One region of the Lacrimispora sinapis genome, then DNA from elsewhere that is predicted to be linked to it. Evidence: a T-box and tRNA genes for the amino acid it is inferred to sense, from the RefSeq annotation. Region 1 holds a T-box; the other holds one or more tRNA genes.

Region 1 (12,434 bases):
CAGCTCCGGAAAATCGGCTGTGATCTGTGTTTTTAAAGATTCCAGAATCTCTTCCGGTTTGGTGTAACGGAAGGTATACGTCTCCAGCTGATCCAGGGTCTGCGGGTGCTCTTTGGTGATCTGGCCCAGGGCTTTGATATCAGAGTTCATCTGCTTTTCAATGGCTTTTTTAAGGCTTGTTATGGATTTATAGGAGGTTCCGGTATTGGAATTGACCAGATATTCAAAATATTCCTTTCCATCCGGATACCAGTACAACCCCTTGTCATTTTTCCCAGTTCCCATAAGAGCGGTGATTCCGTCGATGAGATTCTTATAAGCGGGAACAAAATGTTCTTCAAGAACTTTAAGGTTCTTCTCTTTATAAGCGGCTTTTTCGTCTGCCGTTAAGTCATTAAGTGCATCAATCCGGCTGTTAAAGGTTTCCGCCAGAAAGTTGTGGTCCGGTTGAATCAAATATGCTTCACAGGATTTTAATACGTGGTCTGCCGCCGAATCCGACATAAAAAGACCAGCCTCTGATTTCTTTTTTTCAAACTCCATGATCTGTGCATAATAATCATCAATGGTGGAAAGAAGTGACAGGTAATGGTCCACATCCTCCCGGCTGTAAAATGCATACTCAGCAAACAGGACCGGAAGCTGGGCCTGGATTCCGATGGTGCTTGTCAAAGGCTGGGAATACAGCTCAAGACCTTCGGAAGTAAGTTCTGTATCTATGTAAGAGTAAAGAATCTGATAGGTAAGTCTTTGGTCACTGGTAAGCTTTCTCGGATTGAACCGGGTAAGCTTTTTCTTTAACTCCATAAGATCCTTGAAGTTGTTCTTCATTTTGTCCAGGGAAAAGTCGCCCAGGGTCAAAGGAACGGTATCAAACCCCCGGGAAGCAGGATCTGCAATGGTGAAATGAAAGCTGATTCCCGAATTGCTTATTTCTTCCCGGAACAAATCATCTGTAAACAGATTAAATTCCTTCTGCATGGTTAAATCATCGGCCCGGTAGCGTTCGTATCCGGCACTGGAAGGAGTGGCGGGAGCATTTGGGGGTGCCGTACATGCACTTAGCAGGGCAACCGATAGAAAAATGGAAAGAATTCTACGGCTCAATGTTAAAAATTTGTTTGTCATATAAGATTCCTCCGTAATTCACTAATAATATTTATATGTTGAAATAAAAAAAGTCATGACAAAACCAGTCATAAGAAGGTTTCCCTGCTTGACAAACTTTCCTTAAACCATTACACTAGGGTTACTAACAATTGATCTATATGAGAATGCTGAGAAAAGAAGAGTAAGAAATAAACGATCATGAGCAGAGACTTCCGGCAGCTGAAAAGGAAGCATGGTCTTATTTCCCAACATGGCCTTGGAGCAGCGGAGTTGAATTGGCATAATTATTGCTTTTAAACTCCGACGGTCACACCCGTTATCGTGTCAGACTGTTTATGCAGCCGATAAGGTCCATGCTGTAAGGTATGGATGAATTAAAGTGGTAACACGGGATATTTCCCCGTCTTTAAATTTCCGAAAGGATCTTTTAAGACGGGTTTTTCTTTTTCGGGGAGAAGGAATGCTTCCAGTCACATCTCATTTTAGAAACAGGAGGAATTAACATGAGCAAAGATTCAAACAAAAAACCTTATTATATTACCACCGCCATCGCCTATGCCTCAGGAAAGCCCCATATCGGCAATACCTATGAGGCAGTTCTGGCTGATGCCATTGCCCGTTACAAAAGGGCAGAGGGCTATGACGTATTTTTCCAGACCGGAACCGATGAACATGGTCAGAAAATTGAAGAAAAAGCAGAAGCAGCAGGTGTGACTCCAAAAGCGTTTGTGGATCAGGCGGCCGGTGAAATTCGTAATATCTGGGATTTGATGCATACCTCTTACGATAAATTTATGCGTACCACCGATCAGGACCATGAAAAACAGGTTCAGAAGATCTTTAAAAAGCTTTACGATCAGGGAGATATTTATAAAGGATACTATGAAGGCTTATACTGCACTCCATGTGAATCCTTTTTCACCGAATCCCAGCTGGTGGATGGGAAATGCCCGGACTGCGGCCGTGAAGTAAAACCGGCCAGGGAGGAGGCATATTTCTTCCGTATGAGCAAATATGCGGACCGTCTCATCAAGCATATCAACGAGAATCCGGAATTTATCCAGCCGGTTTCCAGGAAAAATGAGATGATGAACAATTTTCTTCTTCCGGGTCTTCAGGATCTTTGTGTATCCAGAACCACCTTTACCTGGGGAATTCCCGTGGACTTTGATCCAAAGCATGTGGTCTATGTATGGCTTGACGCTTTGACAAACTATATTACCGGAATCGGCTATGACTGCGACGGCAACAGTACGGACCAGTTTAAAAAATACTGGCCGGCAGACTTACATCTGATCGGGAAAGATATCATCCGCTTCCATACCATTTACTGGCCTATTTTCCTTATGGCATTGGATGTGCCCCTTCCAAAGCAGGTGTTCGGTCATCCCTGGCTGTTACAGGGAGACGGAAAGATGAGCAAGTCCAAGGGAAATGTTCTCTACGCAGATACCCTGGTAGATTTCTTTGGTGTAGATGCGGTCCGTTACTTTGTGCTTCATGAGATGCCCTTTGAAAATGACGGCGTGATTTCATGGGAGTTAATGGTAGAGCGCATGAATTCCGATCTCGCCAACATCCTTGGTAATCTTGTAAACCGTACCATTTCCATGTCCAATAAATACTTTGGAGGCGTGGTCACCGATGGAAAGGATACCGATTCCTTTGATGATGATTTAAAGACCGTAGTTCTGGAAGAAGTGAAAAAGGTTCAGGAGAAGATGGAGAAACTCCGGGTCGCAGATGCCATGACCGCCATCTTTAACATATTCAGAAGAAGCAACAAGTATATTGATGAGACCGCTCCCTGGACGCTTGCAAAGGATGAGACGAAAAAAGCCCGTTTGGAGACGGTTCTTTATAACTTAACGGAAGCCATTACCATCGGAGCTTCCCTGCTTGAATCCTTTATGCCGGACACTTCAAAGAAGATCCTTGCACAGCTTTGCACCACAAAGAGAGAATTGTCTGAGATGGATACTTTTGGCCTTTATCCGTCCGGATGCAAGGTAACAGACAAGCCTGAGATTTTATTTGCACGTATGGATATAAAAGAAGTGATGGAAAAAGTGGAGGCCATGAATGCGGAAGCTTCCGCCGAAACCGGAGAAGCGGAGGAAGAAGCCGCTGAAGTTATCGACATCGAACCAAAGCCGGAGATCGAGTATGAGGATTTTGCAAAGCTGCAGTTCCAGGTAGGAGAGATCATTGCCTGTGAAGCGGTGCCCAAATCCAAAAAACTTCTCTGTTCCCAGGTGCGGATCGGCAGTCAGGTGAAGCAGATCGTCAGCGGAATCAAGGCTCACTACTCACCGGAAGAAATGGTTGGCAAAAAGGTGATGGTTGTGGTAAACTTAAAACCAGCAAAACTGGCTGGTGTCATGTCTGAAGGCATGCTTTTGTGTGCAGAAGATGCGCAAGGCGGCTTATCCCTTATGATTCCGGAAAAACCAATGCCGGCAGGAGCAGAGATCTGCTGATGTAAGGGAGTATCAGAAGATAAGAGATAGATAATCATGGTAGGCCGGATTTATCAAATCCGGTCTATCATTTTGAAAAGGAGAATTCCATGGAGGAAACAATCAGCGCCCGTAGAGAAGGGATCACCGGCAATACCTTAAAGATCATTGCCATGGGAACCATGTTCATTGATCATATCGGTGTGGTTTTTATTGAAAATGGAATATTGAAACATCAGGCAATGGATCAGACCAACCTATGGATGATCATGGATCTGATCCTTCGCACCATAGGACGGATTTCATTTCCCATTTTTTGTTTTCTGCTGGTAGAAGGATTTCTTCATACGAGAGATGTAAAACGATACGGTGCCAGACTTTTTCTCTTTGCACTGATTTCTGAAATTCCATTTGATCTGGCCATGTTCGGAGAATGGTTTCATCCGGAATACCAGAATGTATTTTTCACCCTGTCCCTGGGGCTTTGGGTCTTATCTGCCTATAGAAATGCTTATGGTGACCCGCTCAAGCAGTCCTTTGCCATTGTTGCCGGGTGCGGCGCGTCTGTTTTTCTGAAATGTGATTATAATATTATTGGGATCGTAATGATCCTCATGTTTTACATTTTCCGGGAAAATAAAAAGATGCAGAGCCTTTTTGTGGGAGCCATAGCCATTTTTGAAAGTCTTACCTGTTTTGGTGCGGCAGTTCTGGCCCTGTTTCCCATACGGATGTACAATGGAAAACGAGGAGACAAGAGCTTAAAATACTTTTTCTACGCATTTTACCCCGCACACCTTATTTTGTTCTATTTGCTCTATCAACTGTTTGGAAAATGAAATGAATAGGAGATACCCATGATATTTGATACACACGCCCATTATGATGATGAGGCATTTGAGGAAGACAGAGAGGAATTGCTTACGTCCCTGTCTACGCAGGGAATCGAGGCGGTCACCAATGTAGGTGCCAGCATAAAGACCTCTGAAAATACTTTGAAACTGGTGGATCAGTATTCCAATGTTTACGGTGCCATTGGCGTCCACCCCAATGAAACCGGAGAACTGAATGAAGAAAAATTAAACTGGCTGAGAACCCAGTCAGCCCATAAAAAAATTGTTGCAATCGGAGAGATCGGACTTGATTATCACTGGGATGAGCCGGAGCGTGAGATCCAGAAGACCTGGTTTATCCGTCAGTTATCCCTGGCAAGAGAGGTAAAACTTCCGGTGATTATTCACAGCCGTGATGCGGCAAAGGATACGCTGGATATCATGAAAGCAGAAAAGTCCGAAGAGATCGGTGGAGTCATCCACTGCTTCTCCTATGGAATAGAAATGGCCAGAGAATATCTAAATATGGGGTTCTATCTGGGAATCGGCGGAGTGCTCACTTTTAAGAATGCCAAAAAGCTGAAGGAAGTAGTGGAGTATATGCCCATAGAACAGCTGGTTTTAGAAACCGACTGCCCTTACCTTGCGCCGGTACCCAACCGGGGAACGAGAAATTCCTCTTTAAATCTTCCTTATGTAATAAAGGAAATCAGTGCCATTAAGGGAATCCCCGAGGAAGAAGTCATTGAAAGAACCAATCATAATGCCAAAAAATTGTACCGGCTTAAATAACAGGAACGAGAAAATGGAGGACAAGCATGCCGACACTGGGAAATCCCCAAAAAACGATAGAGATCATTCAAAAATATGAATTCGCATTCCAAAAAAAGTTCGGTCAGAATTTTTTAATAGATCCCCATGTATTGGATAAAATCATTGCAGCAGCAGGGGTGGCAAAGGACGACTGCGTCCTGGAGATCGGTCCGGGAATCGGAACCATGACCCAGTACCTGGCTGAGAGCGCCCGTCATGTGGTTGCCGTGGAAATTGATTCTAACTTGATTCCCATTCTGAATGAAACTCTTTCCGATTATAATAATGTAACGGTGATTCACGGTGATATTTTAAAGGTTGATGTCAATCAGATCATCGAACAGTACAATGAAGGACGCCCCATTAAGGTAGTCGCCAACCTTCCTTATTATATTACCACCCCCATTATCATGGGTCTCTTTGAAAATAAGGTTCCGATTGATAACATTACTGTTATGGTCCAGAAGGAAGTGGCAGACCGTATGCAGGTAGGGCCTGGTTCCAAGGATTACGGTGCTCTGTCTCTGGCGGTTCAGTATTATGCAGAGCCTTACATCGTGGCAAACGTCCCGCCCAACTGCTTTATGCCTCGTCCGGGAGTGGGGTCCGCAGTCATCCGCCTCACAAGGCATAAGACATCGCCGGTAGAAGTAAAAGAACCGGAGCTTATGTTCCGGCTGATCAGGGCTTCCTTTAACCAGAGAAGGAAAACCCTGCAAAATGGACTGAACAACTCCCAGGAAGTAAATTATTCCAAAGAACAGATCATAGAAGCCATTGAAAGCCTTGGTCTTTCTCCCTCTGTGCGGGGAGAAACTTTGACACTGGAACAATTTGCGGCCTTAAGCAACGCTTTTACAAGCCTGAAAAATCGTTAAATAAACATCAGAGTGTCCTTTAGGGCCAGACGTTTTCCACAATGGAACCGTCTGGCTCTTTCACGCGTTATCACGCTAATACTGTACAAAACAAAGGAAAAGAGCGGAAAAACCACGTTGCAAGAACCTATTTTCTGTGGTATGCTAAATCTTGCGTTGTCTGTGAAAGACGGACGAAGAAAAAGAAAATTGGAGGAAGATAATATGAAGAAAATGGCACTCGTATTGGCGGCTGTCCTTGCTTCTGGTGTTGTTTTGACTGCATGCGGCGGTTCCGGAAAATCAGGCACAGAAAATGGCACAGCCCAGAAGACAGAGGCAGCAGGCAGCACATCAGCCGGAGGTCTTGATTTGGCGGTCCAGATCGGACCTGATCCGGAAACCATTGATCCGGCTCTCAACTCTGCAATTGATGCATCTAATATCATTCTGCATGCGTTTGAAACCCTGCTGACTGTTGATGAAAAGAACAGCATTGTTCCCGGACAAGCAGAGAGCTATGATGTCAGTGACGACGGACTTACTTATACCTTTCATTTAAGAGATGGTTTAAAGTGGAGCGATGGTTCTGACTTTACAGCAGATGATTTTGTATATTCCTGGAAGCGTCTGGCAGACCCGATGACCGCGGCTCCTTACTCTGCCGATATGCTTTCCATGATCAAGGGCTATGAAGAAGCAGCAAAAGGAAATCTTGACGCACTGGGAGTGTCAGCACCAGACCCTAAGACATTGGTGGTAGAGCTGGCCTCTCCCTGCGTTTATTTTGATAAAATCGTTACACATGCGAGTATGGCACCTGTAAAAAAAGATGTGATCGAGTCAAACGGTGACCAGTGGACCTTAACTCCTGAGACCTACATTTCCAACGGTCCCTTAAAGATGACCGAATGGGTACCAGGTTCTCATATTACATTTGCAAAGAATGAAAATTACTGGAATGCAGATAAAGTTACTTTAAACTCATTGAAGTTTGTTCTCATGGAAGATTCTAACGCTGCCTACAGCGCATATCAGACCGGAGAAGTCCAGATGATCCGTGACGTACCTACAGAGGAGATTCCAGGACTCAAGGATTCCCCTGATTTCCATTTAGAACCTCGTATGGCAACATCCTATACCATCTTTAACACACAGAAGGCACCATTTGATAATGTTAAGGTCCGCAAAGCATTAAGCCTTGCAGTTGACCGTGATTACATTGCCAACACACTGATGATGCAAACGGCCGTACCGGCTTCCAACTTTGTAGGACCTGGCATCTCTGATTTAGAGGAAGGCTCTTCCTTTGAAGACGTGACCCGCAAAAACAACGGCGGAGATTATTTCAACACCTCCAATTATGAGGAAGATTTAAAGAAAGCCAAAGATCTTCTGGCAGAAGCCGGATATCCCAACGGGGAAGGATTCCCGGTGATTGAATATATGACCAACGACTCAGGCTATAATAAGCCCGTAGCAGAGTATTTACAGAATGCCTGGAGTAAACTTGGCGTGAAGATGGACATTAAGATTGTTGAATGGTCCACCTTTACCCCAACCCGCCGTGCAGGCGATTTCCAGATCTGCCGGGGCGGCTGGGTATACGATTACGATGATCCTATCAATATGCTGACCTTGTTTACTTCAGACAGCGGCAACAACGACGGAAAGTATTCCAATCCGGAAGTAGATGCTTTAATCAATCAGGCCCGCGATACTGCAGATAAGGCAGATCACTATGAGAAACTGCATCAGGCAGAAAAGCTGATTATGGAAGATGCAGCCGTGGCTCCTCTTGTATACTCCAGTGATTATTATATGCAGAATCCGGATATCAAAGGTACCTGGCATTCACCATATGGCTACTGGTTCTTCATGTATGCCACAAAATAATTCTGAACCAAAAGAATAAGTAAAAAAATAATCCTTGCAATGACAGCAACTTCATTGCAAGGATTATTTTTTACCTAAACTTTCATACTTCAATCATTCTTACCTTAGATCATGTCTTTTCAAACAATCACACAATTGAATCATCATAACAGGCACGCGTACCGCCGATGAATTTGGCTCTGGTACGTGCAGCCACTACGTGAGCTGAGCCGATATACTGGGTCTTAATGCGGACAGGAACGGCCACTGCACGCAAATGCATACCGATGAGCGTATCGCCGATATCAATTCCGGCATGTGCTTTTATCCATTCTACAGCTACCGGCTGTGACAGAGTATGATAGGCCGCTGTAGCCAGTGAGCCGCCGGCCTTTAGCTGAGGCACCACGTTGACCGGCTCATAGCCGTATCGCTCTGCCGCCTCCCGTTCCAGAATGAGGGCGCGGTTTAAATGTTCGCAGCACTGGGCAGCCACATAGATCCCTTTTTCGTGAAATACCTCATAGATGGCTGAGAAAACTTCCTGGCCGATTTCCCCGCTGGAATAAGAACCGATGCGGTGATTGGAAATCTCACTGGACGAGCAGCCGATGACCACCAGGTTTCCCTCTTTTAAATGGGCTGTCTCCAATAGCTCTCTGGCTGCTTCGTGCGCCTGCATTCTGATTTCTTCTAGCATGACTAAATCCTCCTATAATGCTTCCCGAAGGGCAGCAGCCATTTCCTCGTATTCCTGATCCGTAAAATAGACCTTATCCGGATTCATGGCAAAGGTACCGCCCCATTCATCGCCGCCGTTATATTTGGGAACGATGTGCATGTGGAGGTGGCATCCGGTGTCTCCGTAGGCACCGTAATTGACTTTGTCCGGTTGGAACACTTTATGAACTGCCTTGGAAACCTTGGAAACATCCGCAAAAAATGCATTTCTTTCTTCATCACTGATATCGACCATTTCGCTTACGTGGTCCTTATAGGCCAGTATTACCCTGCCTTTTTTGCTTTGCTCCTTAAATAAGTATAAAAATCCTGATTCCATCTCACAGACCGGATAGCCGAATTTGGCAACCAAATCTCCCTTCATGCAGTATGCACAGTTTGGATCTTTCATAATCATATACCTTCTTTCAGATCGTGTAATGTCATGTTCCACAAGACGATTCTATTATAAAACGGCGGGAATGAAAAGATAGAATCTTCTCCCATCGGGTACTTAAGCTTTGTTTTTTATATGGTTGGCAACCTTTACGTCTTCTTTTTTGATATGGTTGATCAGCCAGCCTGCAATGGTAGAATTTACCTCACCCACGAGTGCCACGGTTGGACCATCCTTATCCAGCTTACGGCAGATTTCGGCAACCACTTTTTTAAAATCTTCATGGTAGCGTCTGTGGTTTACATAATCAGGGTACTTGCTTTGAACCTGAAGCTTTTCTTCGTCGCTGAAGTGCTTCGCCGTATAATCCTGAAGAAATTTTGTTATGGTTGCCAGTTCGCTGCGTCCCTTACCGGTTGCGCAGGCAGCTAAAAGGTTGTTGACCGCATCTATGAGCTGACGATGCTCCGTGTCGATTAATTGGTTACCTGTCTCCAGGTCTTTTGTAAAAGTATAAGCCATAGTAATTCCCTCCATAATTCGATCTTCATATTCATTTTACATCAAAATTTTCAAATAGCAACCTCTATTTATCTTTCCAGCTTAAATAGAGATTTGCCACGACATCTTCAATGGGAGCTTTTTTAATTTCCACATCCAGGATTTGAGGAAATTCAGACAAATTCCCTAATACTCTATGGATAGGAAATATTTTCCGGTCAAATTCATACTCATGGCTGCCATGTTCCGAACGCAGCAGTTTCATTCCGGGAAGAGAAAGGGGAGCCTCCTTGGGGGACGTTGTGATTTCGATCCGGTAGAAGCCTCCTAAAGCATCCCGAAGCTCATCAAAATTCCCGTCAAAGGCGATGGTTCCTTTATTTAACAGCACCACCCTCTGAGCCATTTCTTCCAGGTCATCCATATCATGACTGGTGACCACTACAGTAGTTTTCTGCTCTTTGTTGATTTTTTTCAGAAAATGTATCATCTGCTGCTTTGCAAGGACATCCAAGCCTAACGTAGGCTCATCAAGAAAAATAAGGTCCGGTCCGTGTAAAAGGAGCATGGCAATGTCCGCCCGCATCCGCTGCCCCAGGCTGAGTTCCCTGGCAAATGTTTTTAAGATATCGGTAAGGTCCAGCAGTTGGGTAACCATTTTAAGATTTCTCTGATATATTTCATCAGGTATGTTCCAGACCTCCTTTTTCCACTCAAAGCTGGTAATAACGGGGTGGTCCCACCATAGCTCCGTCCGCTGTCCGAATAAGATTCCCACACGCCGCATGAGAGGGATACGGTCCCTCAAAGGGTCCATTCCAAGCACCGAGACCCTTCCTTGCGTAGGCAGGAGAATGCCTGAGAGAATTTTAATGGTAGTACTTTTCCCCGCTCCGTTTGCCCCTGCATAGGCTACAAATTCCCCGGGGTTTATGGTAAGGGATACGTGATCCAGTGCGGTTACCACCCGTTTGTCCGGGCGGAACATGTTTTTTATAATATCTTTGGCTTTTCCGCTTCTTTGCCACTGTGTGTATGTTTTTGTTACATTATCGATGGCCAAAGCCGGAGTATCTTGGAGAACCATAGGCTGCATAATGTTTCATTCCTTTCTTAAAAAATGTGAGAGCGGCCAGTAAGAAAACCGCGGTTACTGCGGGCAGAAAAAGAGCCGGCAGAAGGTTTAGGGATGACACTCCCTCCTTTCCCGCCTTTAAAAGTAAAACGGACGGAAACCAGGCACAAAGCCCGATCGGAAGTATGGTGAGGAAGATTCGTTTGACTGCAGGACTGATATTGCCCAGCGGATAAGTTTTTAAGGAAGAGAACATATCCATTCCAACCATGGAGATTTCCTCCGCAGCCGCCGGTGCATAAAAGGCCATGCAGGATAAAAGATAGAGAAACGATACGATCAGCAGGCAGGAACAGACCGCATACAAAAGAAACAGTCCCATCCATAAGGGGGTTATGGCCATGGAAGTCCCGGCAGCCCCGTACCAGGCAAGGCCTGCCCCCAGCAAAAACATGGGAGAGCCGGAAAATGGGCAGAAGCCCTGGGCCAAAAGCTCCGTCCATAAAGGAACCGGCTGGATCATCACGTGGTCAAGCTGTCCCCGCCCAATGATACGGCTGATCATCCCGGAATTGTTTCCAATAAAAAATACCATATAAATTCCGTCGGTAAACACAGAAAAGCCCATCATAAACAAAATGTCATCCCGGCCCATTCCCGCAAAGTTTCCAAAATTTGCAGATAAGAGATAAACGCCTGCAATGGTACAGCCCCCGCTTACCACGTCAGAGATAAGCTGTAAAAAGAAGTAACGGGTATCACGAAGAAACCATAAAAGATCCATTTTTCCGTACTGCCTATACAGCCGGAAAAGAGTTTTTAAATTATCCACCAAAAGAAACCATCCTTTCCTTGCTTTTACGAAAGATATGAATCGCGGCGATCCATAAAATTACATTCCAAAAAATCTGAAGCCCAATGATTGTCTGATAATTCCCGGCAGCACCGGTGTATATGGTCAATGGACCATGGGCAACAGAACCAAGCGGCAGCAGAGAAAATACCGTTCCGATTTCCTTTGGAAATAAAGAAAATGGAATCATTTCCCCCGACAACAGTGCGTATATGGCCTCCCGCACCGCAAGAGCCGCCCAGCACCCATTTTTTAAATGCATGGCAAACGAAGCAAAAAGTAAATCAATGGCAAACCCAAGAGAAGCCGCCAAAATGAGGCTTAAAAAAGCCAGAATGCCATTTGCCGCTGAAACCGGCCAGGGGTTTATGAAAAGGAGCGGAGATAAAAGCCACAGCGGCAGCCCAAAAAACAGAAAATTGGGAATCCAATGCCGCCCGATGATAGAACCTTCCCACAGGGCAGAAGTGGCAGAAGAGATGATATTTAATTCCTGATGGAAAATGGCGGCCATCAGCGTGTAAGTCATCAGCTGGTGCAAAGAGGTTCCCTGGTTCAGGGCACCGCCTTTCTCCAGAGACTTCCAGATAAAAATCAGCATGACAAACTGAACGGCCTGAACAAAATAGCCGCCAGCAACGCATAAAAAACCGCCGTCAAATATTTGTTTTGTACACATAAACATTGTGGAACGTATGGCCCTAGGAAGAGAGCCATAATCGGATCGAATAAATTTTTTCGGATTCATGAATGAAATTCCTCCATTTTGTGCGAGTCGATGGATACAAATATCCTGTTACGTCCGCGCAGAACGCCTGTTATCGAAAAAATGGCACAAAAAATCCCGGCATTCACAGCGGCCGGGCAGAATTTCAGTCATACATCAAAAAAGTTACCGGATGTGAGACATAATCTGAGGTGAGACGCTGCTTTTTTCGTAA
Region 2 (12,434 bases), 970 kb from region 1:
GCATTGTGCATCCAGTATTTTGCAAATTCTTTTCCATTGGCTGCTTCACTTTGGGCGATCTCATTCTCATGATGAGGGAATATTAAATCCTCTCCCCCTGCATGGATATCAATCTGATCCCCAAGATATTTCTTTGACATAACGGAACATTCAATATGCCATCCCGGTCTGCCTTCACACCATGGAGATTCCCAGTAAGGCTCCCCCTCTTTTTTCGGCTTCCATAAAACAAAATCCGAAGGGTCCTCCTTGCCGTCTTCCCCGGTCACCTTGATTTCCCGGAAACCGGATTGCAAGTCTTCCAGATTCTTATGGGAAAGTTTACCATAACCTTCAAACGCTTTGGTACGGAAATAAACAGTTCCGTCCTTTGCTGCATAGGCGTGACCGGAATCAACCAGTTCCTTTATCATATCAATCATTCCGCAGATCTCCTCCGTTGCCAGAGGATTCCTTGTGGCCGGCTTTACATTCAGGGCTTCCATATCTTTTTTGCATTCTTCAATATAGCGTTTTGATATGACATCTGCATCTACCCCTTCTTCAATTGCCTTTTTAATGATCTTATCATCTACATCGGTAAAATTGGAGACAAAATTAACCTCATAGCCTTTATATTCAAAATATCTCCGCACCGTATCAAATACGATCATAGGCCTTGCGTTGCCGATGTGTATATAATTGTATACCGTAGGGCCACAGACGTACATCTTGACCTTTGATGGCTCTATCGGCACAAATTCCTCCTTTTGTCTGGATAATGTATTAAAAACCTTCATAATAATTCCCTCCTGTCTTACCAGTTCCTATTTCTTACAGCAGCCTCCGCAGCTGCCGCAATCCGCTCTCATGATATTGTCATCATAGCAATAATCCTCTACAGACGTAAGAAGAGTGATCGCCTGAGCGGAAATGCCTTCTCCTGTTCCCGTAAATCCAAGCCCTTCTTCTGTAGTCGCTTTTACGTTCACTTTTCCCACCGGCAGATTGAGCGCATCTGCAATGTTCTCCATCATCTGGGGACGATAAGCCAGAAGCTTTGGCTTCTGAGCAATGACCGTTGCATCAATGTTCTCGACAATATATCCCTTTTCCTCTAAAAGTCCTGCTGCCAGCTTTAACAGTTCCATGCTGGAAACATCTTTATACTGAGGGTCATGATCCGGATAATGCTCTCCGATATCCCCTAATCCGGCCGCACCAAACAGTGCATCAATGACCGCATGGATCAATACGTCTGCATCCGAATGGCCCATAAGTCCTTTTTCGTACGGAATCTTTACGCCTCCGATAATCAAATCTCTTCCTTCTACTAATTTATGAACATCATATCCCTGTCCAATTCTCATAATTTATCCTTTCTTCTATATATATACAAACATTGCTATACAATCACCCGCAATTTTTTACTGATACAGTGAATCTGTACATCTTTTTGGCAAAAACAGCTTTCTCCGTCGGTATGAACCGCCAGGGGCTGCTCCATATGAATCATAATCTCTTTACAGGTATAGAAACGAATCCCCATATTGGAGGATCTTTTGCCTAATAGGGAGCAGGCCAGAAATGGAATAAGCTTCCGCTTTTTCCTGGTATTCATCATACAAACCGTAAGTTTCCCATCTTCAAAGCTGGCATCCGGAGCAAGCTTAAATCCTCCCCCTTCATAGGGGTGAATATGTGCAGATATAAAATACGCGTGGTTAAATTCCACCTTTTGAACCCCATCCAAAAGAATATACCCTTTTGACGGCTTTGCCAGCATTAGCTGCTTGAGCCCCACCAGGAGATAAGCCAGGCGTCCGACATGGAACTTATAGAGCAGTCTTTTGGTTTTTGAAAATAAAATGTTATGGCAAACAGCCGCATCCATTCCGATGCCGGCGCTTACGCTGAACCGTCTGTGGGCGACTTCTCCGTCTCCGTAAGTCAGAACCCCGTAATCCATCAGCTTATAATATTTTGGATGCAGAATCTTCTTTAAACACCGAACCGGATTCCCCGGCAGTTTTAAGCTTCTTGCCAAATCATTACCTGATCCGGCAGGAATATACCCTAATGTAATAGAACCACAGAAGGAAAGCCCATCTAAAATCTCGTTCACTGTTCCGTCTCCGCCTACAGCGATGATGACTATGGATTCTTTACAGCCGCTTGTCAGCCGGCTGGCAAAGATTCTGGCATCTCCCGGCTTCTCTGTTAAGAAAGCCTGATACTCCACTCCGGAAGCATTTAACGTATCTTCCAGCTTTTTCCATATAGTTTGTCCACGTCCGCAGCGTGAGTTGGGGTTTACAATAAAATAATACATGGAATCCCTCCACTTTTTGCTATTTGTTAGTATATCATAAAACAGCAAAAATGAATATAAAAAAAATGGAAAAAGGCTGTCGCTTCCTGTCGTACAAAAAACCCTGTAATCTTATGATTACAGGGTTATCAATAGCGGAAGGGAGATTCGAACTCTCGACACCACGGGTATGAACCGTGTGCTCTGGCCAACTGAGCTATTCCGCCATATGAAATTGTGAAGTAAACGCTTTGTTTACCAATGGGACCTACAGGGCTCGAACCTGTGACCCTCTGCTTGTAAGGCAGATGCTCTCCCAGCTGAGCTAAGATCCCAGTGCTTGTCCGGACGTTTGTTTTTCTCTCGTTCCCGACTGCTTCATTAGTATAATATGAATTGTATCAATTGTCAACACTTTTTTGTCAATTTTTTTCCTTTTTCCCCCATATCTCTGAAAGCCTGATTGTTACTGGGTTTTCTGCCGGTATCTTCCAACTATACCTTTTGAATTACAGCTAAAAAAGAAGCCATCCGTGAAATATTATGATTTCCCGGATGGCAAGTGATTATTCTTTTTTCAAAAACACGGCTTTATTATTGTTTTTATTCTCCCGCACTTCCAGCTGCACAATGCTGTGTACAAATTTGGAAAATGTGGAATAGCCGTAATCCTTAACTTTAAAATCTGCAAACTTCCGGTGCATTCCATTGCCCAGAGCTGCAAGCTCCATACCGTTTTTGCCGCTGCCTTTGACTAACTTCACCGCATAATCGTCAAGCTCCTGCCGTTTTGTGCGGTTATCCTTCATGCGGACGGTCACCACATTATTGGATTTTCTCAGTTCAAAGCTGTCCATCTCTTCCAGAAATTTTGACAAAGAGCTGTAGCCATAATTTCTCACATCAAAATCAGAATATTTTTTTACAAGTCGGTTGCCGATCTCACCCAGTCCGGTCGCCTTGTTTTTATCGTCATTTTCTAAAATAATGGATGCAATATCCTGCTCAATCACTTGTTTTCCAATGGCTCCGCCGCCGGTTCCTTCTTCATCCTGATCGAGAAGCACCTCTAAGTTGGTGAAAACCGTGCAGGCCGCGCGGAAGGATTTGGGTGTTTTTTCCTCCCCCATTCCGATGACTTCTTTTCCGGATTCCCTAAGCCTGCTGGCAAGGCGGGTAAAATCGCTGTCACTGGATACGATGCAGAATCCATCTACATTGTCCGTATAAAGTAAATCCATCGCATCAATAATAAGTGCGGAGTCAGTTGCGTTCTTTCCAACGGTATTGGAAAACTGCTGAATGGGAGTGATGGAATTTTCTAAAAGCTCCATCTTCCATTTGCCCATCTGGGCGCTTGTCCAATCACCGTAAATCCGTTTGTAGGTAATGACACCATATCGTGTCATCTCATCCAGAATACATGTAATATACTTGGCTGATATATTATCAGAATCAATTAATACTGCAAATTTTTTGTCACTCAAACCTCTGCTCTCCCGTCTTAATTTGTTTTTCCATATTCTGTCTTTTCCCTCGTATTCCATTTCATTATATTTCATTTTTCCATTTATTACAATAACATTACGGTGGTTAATATGGGAGAATTTTTGCAATGTATTTTTCATTCTTATGTTCATAATAAAAAAGAAGGATGAATGACAGAACTGAAAGGAGTGTTTTTATGAATTCAACGACTTCATGCGGAAATGATAAAACAAAACCATGTCCTGCAACACCATCGGCAACGGTTCAGCTTGCAATTGCTACTGTGCCTATGCAGCCTTGGGAACAGCCCTATGACCCGGCAGCAGCTTTAAAAAACGGCACCATATTTCCAAGCCTGAATCTTCCCTTCTATGTTACGGGAGGTGAGGCATGATGGCAGACCGCAATAATCTCTTAAAACAAATTACAGAAATCAGTTTTACGGTCAACGACTTAACCTTGTATCTGGATACTCATCCAGTGGATCAGGAAGCGCTGACTGCATTTAAGCAAGCCATGGAACAGAGAAAGCAGCTGTTAAAAAACTACGCAGAAAATTTTGAACCTCTCACCATGGACTGTGTCTGCCCGGATACCAATAACAAAAATGACATCAACACAAAATACCCAGGGCAGAAGCATTTCACCTGGGCCGATGGTCCCCTGCCGTGGGAAGGAGGTAATGTATAATGTGGAGTTATGAAAAAAGACTGCAGTTCCCGGTAAACATTAAAGAGACCTGTCCTAAAACTGCCTCTCTGGTCATCAGCCAGTTCGGCGGTCCTGACGGAGAATTAGCTGCTTCTATGCGGTATCTTTCCCAGAGATATACCATGCCATGCAAAGAAGTGGGAGGACTTTTGACCGATATCGGGACAGAAGAACTGGGTCATCTTGAAATGATTTGTTCCATTATCTATCAGCTGACGAAAAACTTGTCTGCGGAACAGGCAAAAACCGCAGGGTTTGATGCATATTATATTGATCATACCACCGCGCTCTGGCCGACTGCCGCTGCCGGAGTTCCCTTCAATGCATGCGAGTTTCAGTCCAAAGGCGATGCCATCACCGATTTGATCGAGGACCTTGCCGCAGAACAGAAAGCAAGAACCACCTATGATAACTTAATTCGTATCATCACAGATCCAGACGTACGGGAACCACTGAAATTCCTTCGTGCAAGAGAAGTGGTGCATTTCCAGAGGTTTGGAGAGGCCCTTGAAAAAATCAAATCTGATTTAGATGCGAAAAACTTCTACTATTTCAACCCTGAATTTGACAAACAATTTGTCAAAAAACCAGCACAGTAATGAATCTGACATTAATATAGAAGAAAGGCCGGAACAGGATTACCTGTAATTCCGGCCTTTCTTCTATATTGAAAAGCTATTTCTGCTCTTCATAACTGTATTTTAACAATTCATAGATCTCCTCCGTCACCGGATCATCTTTATAATACGCATCAAGTAGACTTATGATTTTTGCAGCAAACTCCGACGGAACCGGAAGATCTTTTACTGCTGCATGAAAATCCTCTTTCATCTGGCTTACCATGTCCTTTTTTTCAGGAACAGGCAGGCCATAGATTTTATAGAGCATTCCCATGGCCGCACAAGCCTCATTGGGGGAAGTCAGTGGTGCATTATCAAATCTGGTTTTAATTTCTACCGCCTGTTTGTTGATGTAAAATATCATATCATCTCAATTCCTTATATATTTTTAACCTGTGCAATGTCGATGAGGGTCAATTCTTTGGCCCGGTTTTCCATACTGGTCACCAGGGCTGCTGCCGTATCCAGGGAAGTAAGAACAGTCACGCCGGTTTCAATGGCATTTCTGCGGATCGTAAACCCGTCTTTGCTTCTGTCGGCCCCCTGAGGCGGGGTATCAATGACCAGATCAATTTCATGCCCCAGAATCAAGTCCAGCAGATTGGGCGATTCCTGTTCCAGCTTCCGCACCATAAGGGCTTTTACACCGTTTTCATTTAATACCTTCGCAGTTCCGGAGGTGGAGAATATCTTATAGCCCTGTGCCTGGAACCTTCTTGCAATTTCAATGATCTCTTCCTTGTCGGAATCTTTTACGGTGATAATCATATTCTTATGCCTGGGCAGCTTAATGCCTGCTCCTGCAAACGCCTTATAAAGTGCCTCGTTAAAGGTCTTGGCAATTCCAAGACACTCTCCCGTGGATTTCATCTCCGGTCCCAGATTGATGTCTGCGCCGCGGATCTTCTCAAAGGAGAATACCGGCATCTTTACGGCAATGTAATCTGCCTCCGGCTGCAGCCCCGGCTCATACCCCAGCTCCTTAATGGTATGGCCGCAGATCACCTGGGTCGCCAGAGGAACAATAGGAATTCCGGTCACTTTACTGATATATGGCACCGTACGGGAAGAACGAGGATTTACCTCGATAACATATACGTCTTTTCCGCTCACAATGAACTGAATATTGATCATACCCTTTACATGAAGAGCCCTCGCCAGTCTTCTGGTGTATTCCACCAGCTTTCCCTTGACTTCCTCGTCAATGCTCTGAGCCGGATATACGGAAATACTGTCACCGGAATGGACACCGGCACGTTCGATATGCTCCATAATGCCAGGGATTAAGATCTCCTGGCCGTCGCAGACTGCATCGACTTCGATCTCTTTTCCCATAATATATTTATCCACCAGAATCGGGTGTTCCTGGGCAATCTGATTGATGATTCCGATGAATTCGTCCACATCCTGATCGGAAATCGCAATCTGCATTCCCTGTCCGCCAAGTACATAGGAAGGTCTTACTAACACCGGATAACCAAGCTGGTTTGCCACCGTCTTCGCTTCTTCGGCTGTAAATACAGTCTGTCCGGCTGGTCTTGGGATCTGGCATTCTTCCAGGATCTTATCAAAAAGCTCCCGGTCTTCCGCTGCATCTACATCTTCTGCTGCGGTTCCAAGAATGGGGACTCCCATCTTCATCAGCGCTTCGGTCAGTTTGATGGCAGTCTGTCCGCCGAACTGTACCACTGCTCCGTCCGGCTTTTCGATGTCCACAATGCTCTCCACATCCTCCGGAGTAAGAGGTTCAAAATACAGTTTATCGGCAATATCAAAGTCTGTACTTACGGTCTCAGGGTTGTTATTGACAATAATCGTCTCATAGCCTTCTCTGCTGAAGCTCCAGGTGCTGTGAACGGAGCAGAAGTCAAACTCGATTCCCTGGCCGATGCGGATAGGACCGGAACCCAGAACCAATACTTTCTTTCTTCCGGAAGTCTGAATGGCTTCATTCTCACTTCCAAAGCAGGAGTAATAATAAGGTGTTTCGGCGGCAAATTCAGCCGCACAGGTATCTACCATCTTAAATGCCGCTGTAATGCCGTTGTCTTTTCTTGTCTGATGAATGTCTTCCACAGAGATTCCAGTCAGCCTGGAAATCACAGTATCCGGGAATTCCAGACGTTTGGCTTCCTTTAATAATTCGGTGGTCAGAGGACCTTTTTTCAGTGCTTCTTCCATCTCCACAAGAATGGCCAGCTTATCAATAAACCACACATCGACCTTTGTGATCTCATGAATGGTCTCATAGGAAAAGCCTCTTCTGATCGCCTCTGCAATGACCCAGATTCTTCTGTCATCCACCAGATGAAGGGTTTCTGTCAGTTCTTCATCCGTAAGTTCCGTAAAGTCATAAGACAGCAGGCTGTCCACATGCTGCTCCAGAGAGCGGATGGCTTTCATAAGGCCGCCTTCAAAGCTGGTGCAGATGCTCATGACCTCACCCGTTGCCTTCATTTGGGTCCCCAGAGTTCTCTTGGCACTTAAAAACTTATCAAACGGAAGGCGGGGCATCTTAACCACACAGTAATCAAGCATGGGTTCAAAACTTGCATAGGTTTTTTTCGTTACCGCATTCTTGATCTCATCCAGGGTATATCCTAAGGCAATCTTTGCCGCCACCTTTGCAATGGGATATCCGGTAGCCTTTGATGCTAGCGCAGAGGAACGGCTTACACGTGGGTTTACCTCGATCACGCAGTACTCAAAGCTTTCCGGGTGAAGGGCGTACTGTACGTTACAGCCGCCTGTGATCCCCAGCTCGCTGATGATCTTTAATGCGGAGGTACGCAGCATCTGGTACTCTTTGTCTCCAAGGGTCTGGGACGGTGCCACTACGATGCTGTCTCCGGTATGAACGCCTACGGGGTCGATGTTTTCCATATTACATACGGTGATCACATTTCCTGCACCGTCCCGCATAACTTCATATTCAATTTCCTTCCATCCGGCGATACAGCGTTCTACCAGAACCTGTCCCACACGGGATAAGCGAAGTCCGTTTTCAAGAATCTCACGGCACTGGGCCGGATTCTCAGCAATCCCGCCGCCCGAACCTCCCAGGGTATAAGCAGGACGAAGAACGATGGGATATCCGATTTCTTCCGCGATCCGAAGTCCGTCTTCCACATTCTCCACAATATCGGAAGGAGCTACCGGTTCCCCGATCTTTTCCATGGTTTCCTTAAACATCTCACGGTCTTCTGCCTTTTTAATGGTGAGAGCCGTGGTTCCGATGAGGCGGACGTTGTGCTTTTCCAAAAAGCCGTTGTCAGCAAGCTCCATGGCAAGATTTAATCCTGCCTGGCCGCCCAGGGTCGGAAGCACGCTGTCCGGTTTTTCTTTTAAAATAAGCTGCTCCACCACCTCGACCGTCAAAGGCTCGATGTATACTTTATCTGCAATATCCTTATCCGTCATGATGGTGGCAGGATTGGAATTTAATAAAACAACCTCTACGCCTTCCTCTTTTAAGGAACGGCATGCCTGGGTCCCGGCATAATCGAATTCTGCAGCCTGGCCGATGATGATCGGGCCGGAGCCAAGAACGAGCACTTTCTTAATATCCTGAATCTTAGGCATTATTTTCCTCCTCCATCATGTTTATAAACCGGTCAAATAAGTAGCTGGAATCCTGTGGTCCCGGACAGGCTTCCGGATGGTACTGTACGGTGAATATGTTCTTATTGGTATACTTTAACCCCTCATTGGTTCCGTCATTGACGTTTACGAATGCAGGAACCGCAACAGCCGGGTCCACGGTATCTTCATCAACCACATAACCGTGGTTCTGGGAGGAAATATAAACGCGTCCGGTTTCTAAATCCCTGACCGGGTGGTTTCCGCCCCGGTGTCCATACTTTAATTTATGAGTATCCGCTCCGGTTGCAAGTGCCATAAGCTGATGCCCCAGGCAGATGGCGAAAATGGGAACATTGGAATCGTACAGTTTCTTTATCTCAGCAATGATTTCCGTACACTCCTTTGGGTCACCAGGTCCGTTGGACAGCATGATGCCGTCAAAATCCCCGGACAGGATCTCTTCTGCTTTTGTACCGGCAGGATATACCGTCACTTCGCAGCCTCTCTCATTTAAAGAGCGGGCGATATTCTTCTTTGCCCCCAAATCAAGGAGTGCAACTCTCTTTCCATCGCCCGGAAGGACATGCTTTTCCTTACAGGTAGTAGCCTTTACCACACCGGTAACAGAATATTTTTTCATACGTGAAATGACGTCATCAAGATCAAAACCTTCATTGGTTGTAATCATGCCGTTCATCGTACCTTTTTCTCTTAAAATTTTTGTTAGGGCTCTCGTATCGATACCACTGATACCTGGAATGTCGTTTTCTTCTAAGAAATGCTGAATGGTATCCCCACATCTAAAGTTGCTGGGGATTCTAGATAATTCTCTGACAATGTAGCCATCGGGCCACGGTTTTAATGATTCCATATCTTCCCGGCAAATGCCGTAATTGCCAATTAACGGATAAGTCATTACAACTGCCTGCCCCGCATAAGAGGGGTCGGTGAGGACTTCTAAATATCCCGTCATGGAAGTATTGAATACAATCTCGCTTATCACTTCCCGTGTTGAACCAATGCTTGTCCCTGTAAACACAGTGCCGTCTTCCAGTATTAAAAAAGCTTTCATACGCAAAGTCCCAATCCTTTCTCAATGCTATGGTTATTAGGCCGACTGATATCTGCCCAAATTGAATAGATTATACATTATCCTGTGACATTTTTCAACCGTTTTCTTCGCAATTCTTTTTCCATTTTTTATTCATGTTTTTTTAATATTCTAAATAATATCCATATAATGTTGTATAATTATGCAATCTTCCTCTGGTATTATATTCAAAAGTATACTTTCGGCCCAATTCGGGGAAAATAGGACCGAGGTGATAAATATGATTGATAACAGTGATCTTCCAATCGGATTCACCATGGAATTGGCACAGCACTCCGACATTCTTAACCGATTTGCAGGCCTTTCCGAACCTGAGAGAAATGCCATCGTAGAAGGTGCAAGAAACATTGACAGCCGTCAGGAAATGCGCAATTACGTGGAATCCATGTTTCACGAACCCAAATCATCCTTTTTCTGAAAAGTCCCCCGCAGAATGTTTTTTATGACTCTGCGGGGACTTTTGTAATGATTTCTGTCATCCGGCAATATATTTATAACAATCATTCCATTAAGGGGAATCCTATGAATCCATACATGACAGCAAGAGCACAGGAAACCACTGCGACCGGTTCTCTTCTGGTAAATGTTGTTTCAAATGAAAACAACTTTCCCATACAGAATGCAGAAATTTCCGTTTCCTATACCGGAGATCCGGAAAGTACATTGGAACAGCTTGTTACTGATTCTTCCGGGCAGACGGAGCAGGTAAGCCTTTCCGCACCTCCCGTAGATTTAAGTTTATCTCCCAGCCTTGTCCAGCCTTATTCCCAATACTCACTTTTCGTCCGCGCCCAGGGCTTTGAACCAGTTTCCATCAACGGTACGGAAATCCTCGCAGACACCTTGGCACTTCAGCCCGTACGGATGGTTCCCATCGTAGATGAAGTATCTCCTGATGTGCCCATAGTTATCCCGGACCACACACTGTATGGGGAATATCCTCCCAAAATTGCCGAAGCAGAAGTAAAGCCGGTTGCAGAAACAGGAGAAATCGTCCTCAGCCAGGTGGTAATTCCTGAAACCATCATCGTTCACGACGGTGTTCCTACCGACCCGACAGCACCTAATTATTACGTTCCTTACGGAGAATACATCAAAAACGTCGCATCCAGTGAGATTTATGCCACATGGCCCAGAGAAACCATCATCGCCAATGTTCTTGCCATTATGAGCTTCACCTTGAACCGGGTCTATACCGAATGGTACCGGAATCAGGGATATGATTTTACCATCACCTCCTCCACTGCTTTTGACCACAAATGGATCTATGGGCGCAACATTTATGAAAGCATTTCCCAGGTAGTCGATGAAATCTTCAACAGCTATTTGTCCCGTCCGGGAGTCCGCCAGCCCATTCTTACCCAGTACTGCGACGGGCAGCGGGTCCGGTGCCCAAACTGGATGTCACAATGGGGAAGCTGTGACTTAGGAGAACAGGGCTACACCGCCATCCAGATCATCCGGAACTATTACGGAAGCGATATGTACATCAACACCGCAGAACAGGTTTCCGGCGTTCCGTCTTCGTTCCCAGGTTATAACCTGACCATTGGGGCAAGCGGAGATAAGGTCCGGCAGGTTCAGGAGCAGTTGGATACCATTGCAGGCGTTTATACTGCCATTCCGCGAATCACTGCCGACGGTATCTATGGACCGGATACGGCAGAAGCAGTCCGCCAGTTCCAGAGTATTTTTAAACTTCCTGTAACAGGTATTATTGATTTTGCCACCTGGTACCGGATCTCCCACATCTATGTGGGAATTACCCGTATTGCGGAATATTCTTAAAGAACATACGGTTTTAACAGAAAGAAGGAAAGACCTCTCAAATGCAGTTATTGACCTCATATCTGCATTTGAGAAGCCTTTCCTTCTTTTAGAAAAATCCGCATTGGCTACTGTTTAAAGCATCACCCTTTTCCTCCCAGCAGGTCCGCAGCTACATATCCAAGAAGGGCCAGTGCAATCCCTCCCATAAGTTCATACAGCGCCACGCTTTTCCATGGAACGTCCCACAGGATTACAATGGGGGAAGAAAGAACCAGACCGATCACGATCCGGTACATCTGACATTCATGACGGGTCAGGAGCTGCTCCACGGCTCTGGCAAATAAAAACACCCCGACCGCCATTCCGGCAAAATACGGAGCCAGCACCACAACATTAAAAAGAAGTGTGGAAAAATCCATAACCGATAAAGCCCTAATGCATGCATTATTGGCCTGAAGAATGGGTTCGTAAAATCCCAGCATCATCATGATCATGGAACCGCTGACTCCTGGCACGATCATAGTTGCTGCCGCCACCAGACCGATGAAAAACAAGGTGATGAACCAGAACTTTCCGGAAGAAAGATAAGCGGCTCCGGTTGCCAGATCCATTGTCCCTCCGCTCTTTCCGGAAGCGATCGCGGTCTCCGCCACGAAAGTAATGAGAACCACCAAAACGCAGGTGGTCACCGTCGTTAAAATACCTTTTTTCCGGTCGGTCTGCTCCTTTGAAAAGGATTTCCGGAATAAGGCGGGAAGCCCTCCGGCGATCAATCCTAAAAATGACAGTTTGGTCTGAAGGGGATATGTATGAAAAAGATATTCAAAAACCAGAGAAAGGAAAATAATACCTGCAACGGCTC

The links. A T-box is a leader RNA that pairs with one kind of tRNA and senses whether it is charged. The one in region 1 lies ahead of metG (methionine--tRNA ligase), so its partner is inferred to be a tRNA-Met.
Region 2: it encodes a tRNA-Met, which carries the amino acid that the T-box ahead of metG (methionine--tRNA ligase) is inferred to sense. The anticodon was not compared.

What each region holds. Positions count from the first base shown of each region.
Region 1 covers NZ_CP141832.1:171,519-183,952, forward strand. Annotated here, with positions in the region: gene VIG27_RS00865 (DUF885 domain-containing protein) at 1-1,128, opposite strand, end outside; T-box leader at 1,271-1,521, shown strand; gene metG (methionine--tRNA ligase) at 1,614-3,590, shown strand; gene VIG27_RS00875 (TraX family protein) at 3,680-4,408, shown strand; gene VIG27_RS00880 (TatD family hydrolase) at 4,427-5,194, shown strand; gene rsmA (16S rRNA (adenine(1518)-N(6)/adenine(1519)-N(6))-dimethyltransferase RsmA) at 5,221-6,093, shown strand; gene VIG27_RS00890 (peptide ABC transporter substrate-binding protein) at 6,298-7,968, shown strand; gene VIG27_RS00895 (TIGR01440 family protein) at 8,096-8,647, opposite strand; gene VIG27_RS00900 (HIT family protein) at 8,660-9,079, opposite strand; gene VIG27_RS00905 (bacteriohemerythrin) at 9,182-9,586, opposite strand; gene VIG27_RS00910 (ABC transporter ATP-binding protein) at 9,651-10,661, opposite strand; gene VIG27_RS00915 (ABC-2 family transporter protein) at 10,615-11,472, opposite strand; gene VIG27_RS00920 (hypothetical protein) at 11,465-12,241, opposite strand.
Region 2 covers NZ_CP141832.1:1,144,610-1,157,043, reverse strand. Annotated here, with positions in the region: gene cysS (cysteine--tRNA ligase) at 1-779, opposite strand, end outside; gene ispF (2-C-methyl-D-erythritol 2,4-cyclodiphosphate synthase) at 807-1,349, opposite strand; gene VIG27_RS05315 (diacylglycerol/lipid kinase family protein) at 1,385-2,311, opposite strand; tRNA gene VIG27_RS05310 (tRNA-Met) at 2,444-2,517, opposite strand; tRNA gene VIG27_RS05305 (tRNA-Val) at 2,553-2,625, opposite strand; gene VIG27_RS05300 (NYN domain-containing protein) at 2,857-3,777, opposite strand; gene VIG27_RS05295 (spore coat associated protein CotJA) at 3,975-4,172, shown strand; gene VIG27_RS05290 (spore coat protein CotJB) at 4,172-4,468, shown strand; gene VIG27_RS05285 (manganese catalase family protein) at 4,468-5,088, shown strand; gene VIG27_RS05280 (DUF3837 family protein) at 5,165-5,473, opposite strand; gene carB (carbamoyl-phosphate synthase large subunit) at 5,488-8,691, opposite strand; gene VIG27_RS05270 (carbamoyl phosphate synthase small subunit) at 8,684-9,763, opposite strand; gene VIG27_RS05265 (hypothetical protein) at 10,023-10,220, shown strand; gene VIG27_RS05260 (peptidoglycan-binding domain-containing protein) at 10,325-11,590, shown strand; gene VIG27_RS05255 (DUF368 domain-containing protein) at 11,713-12,434, opposite strand, start outside.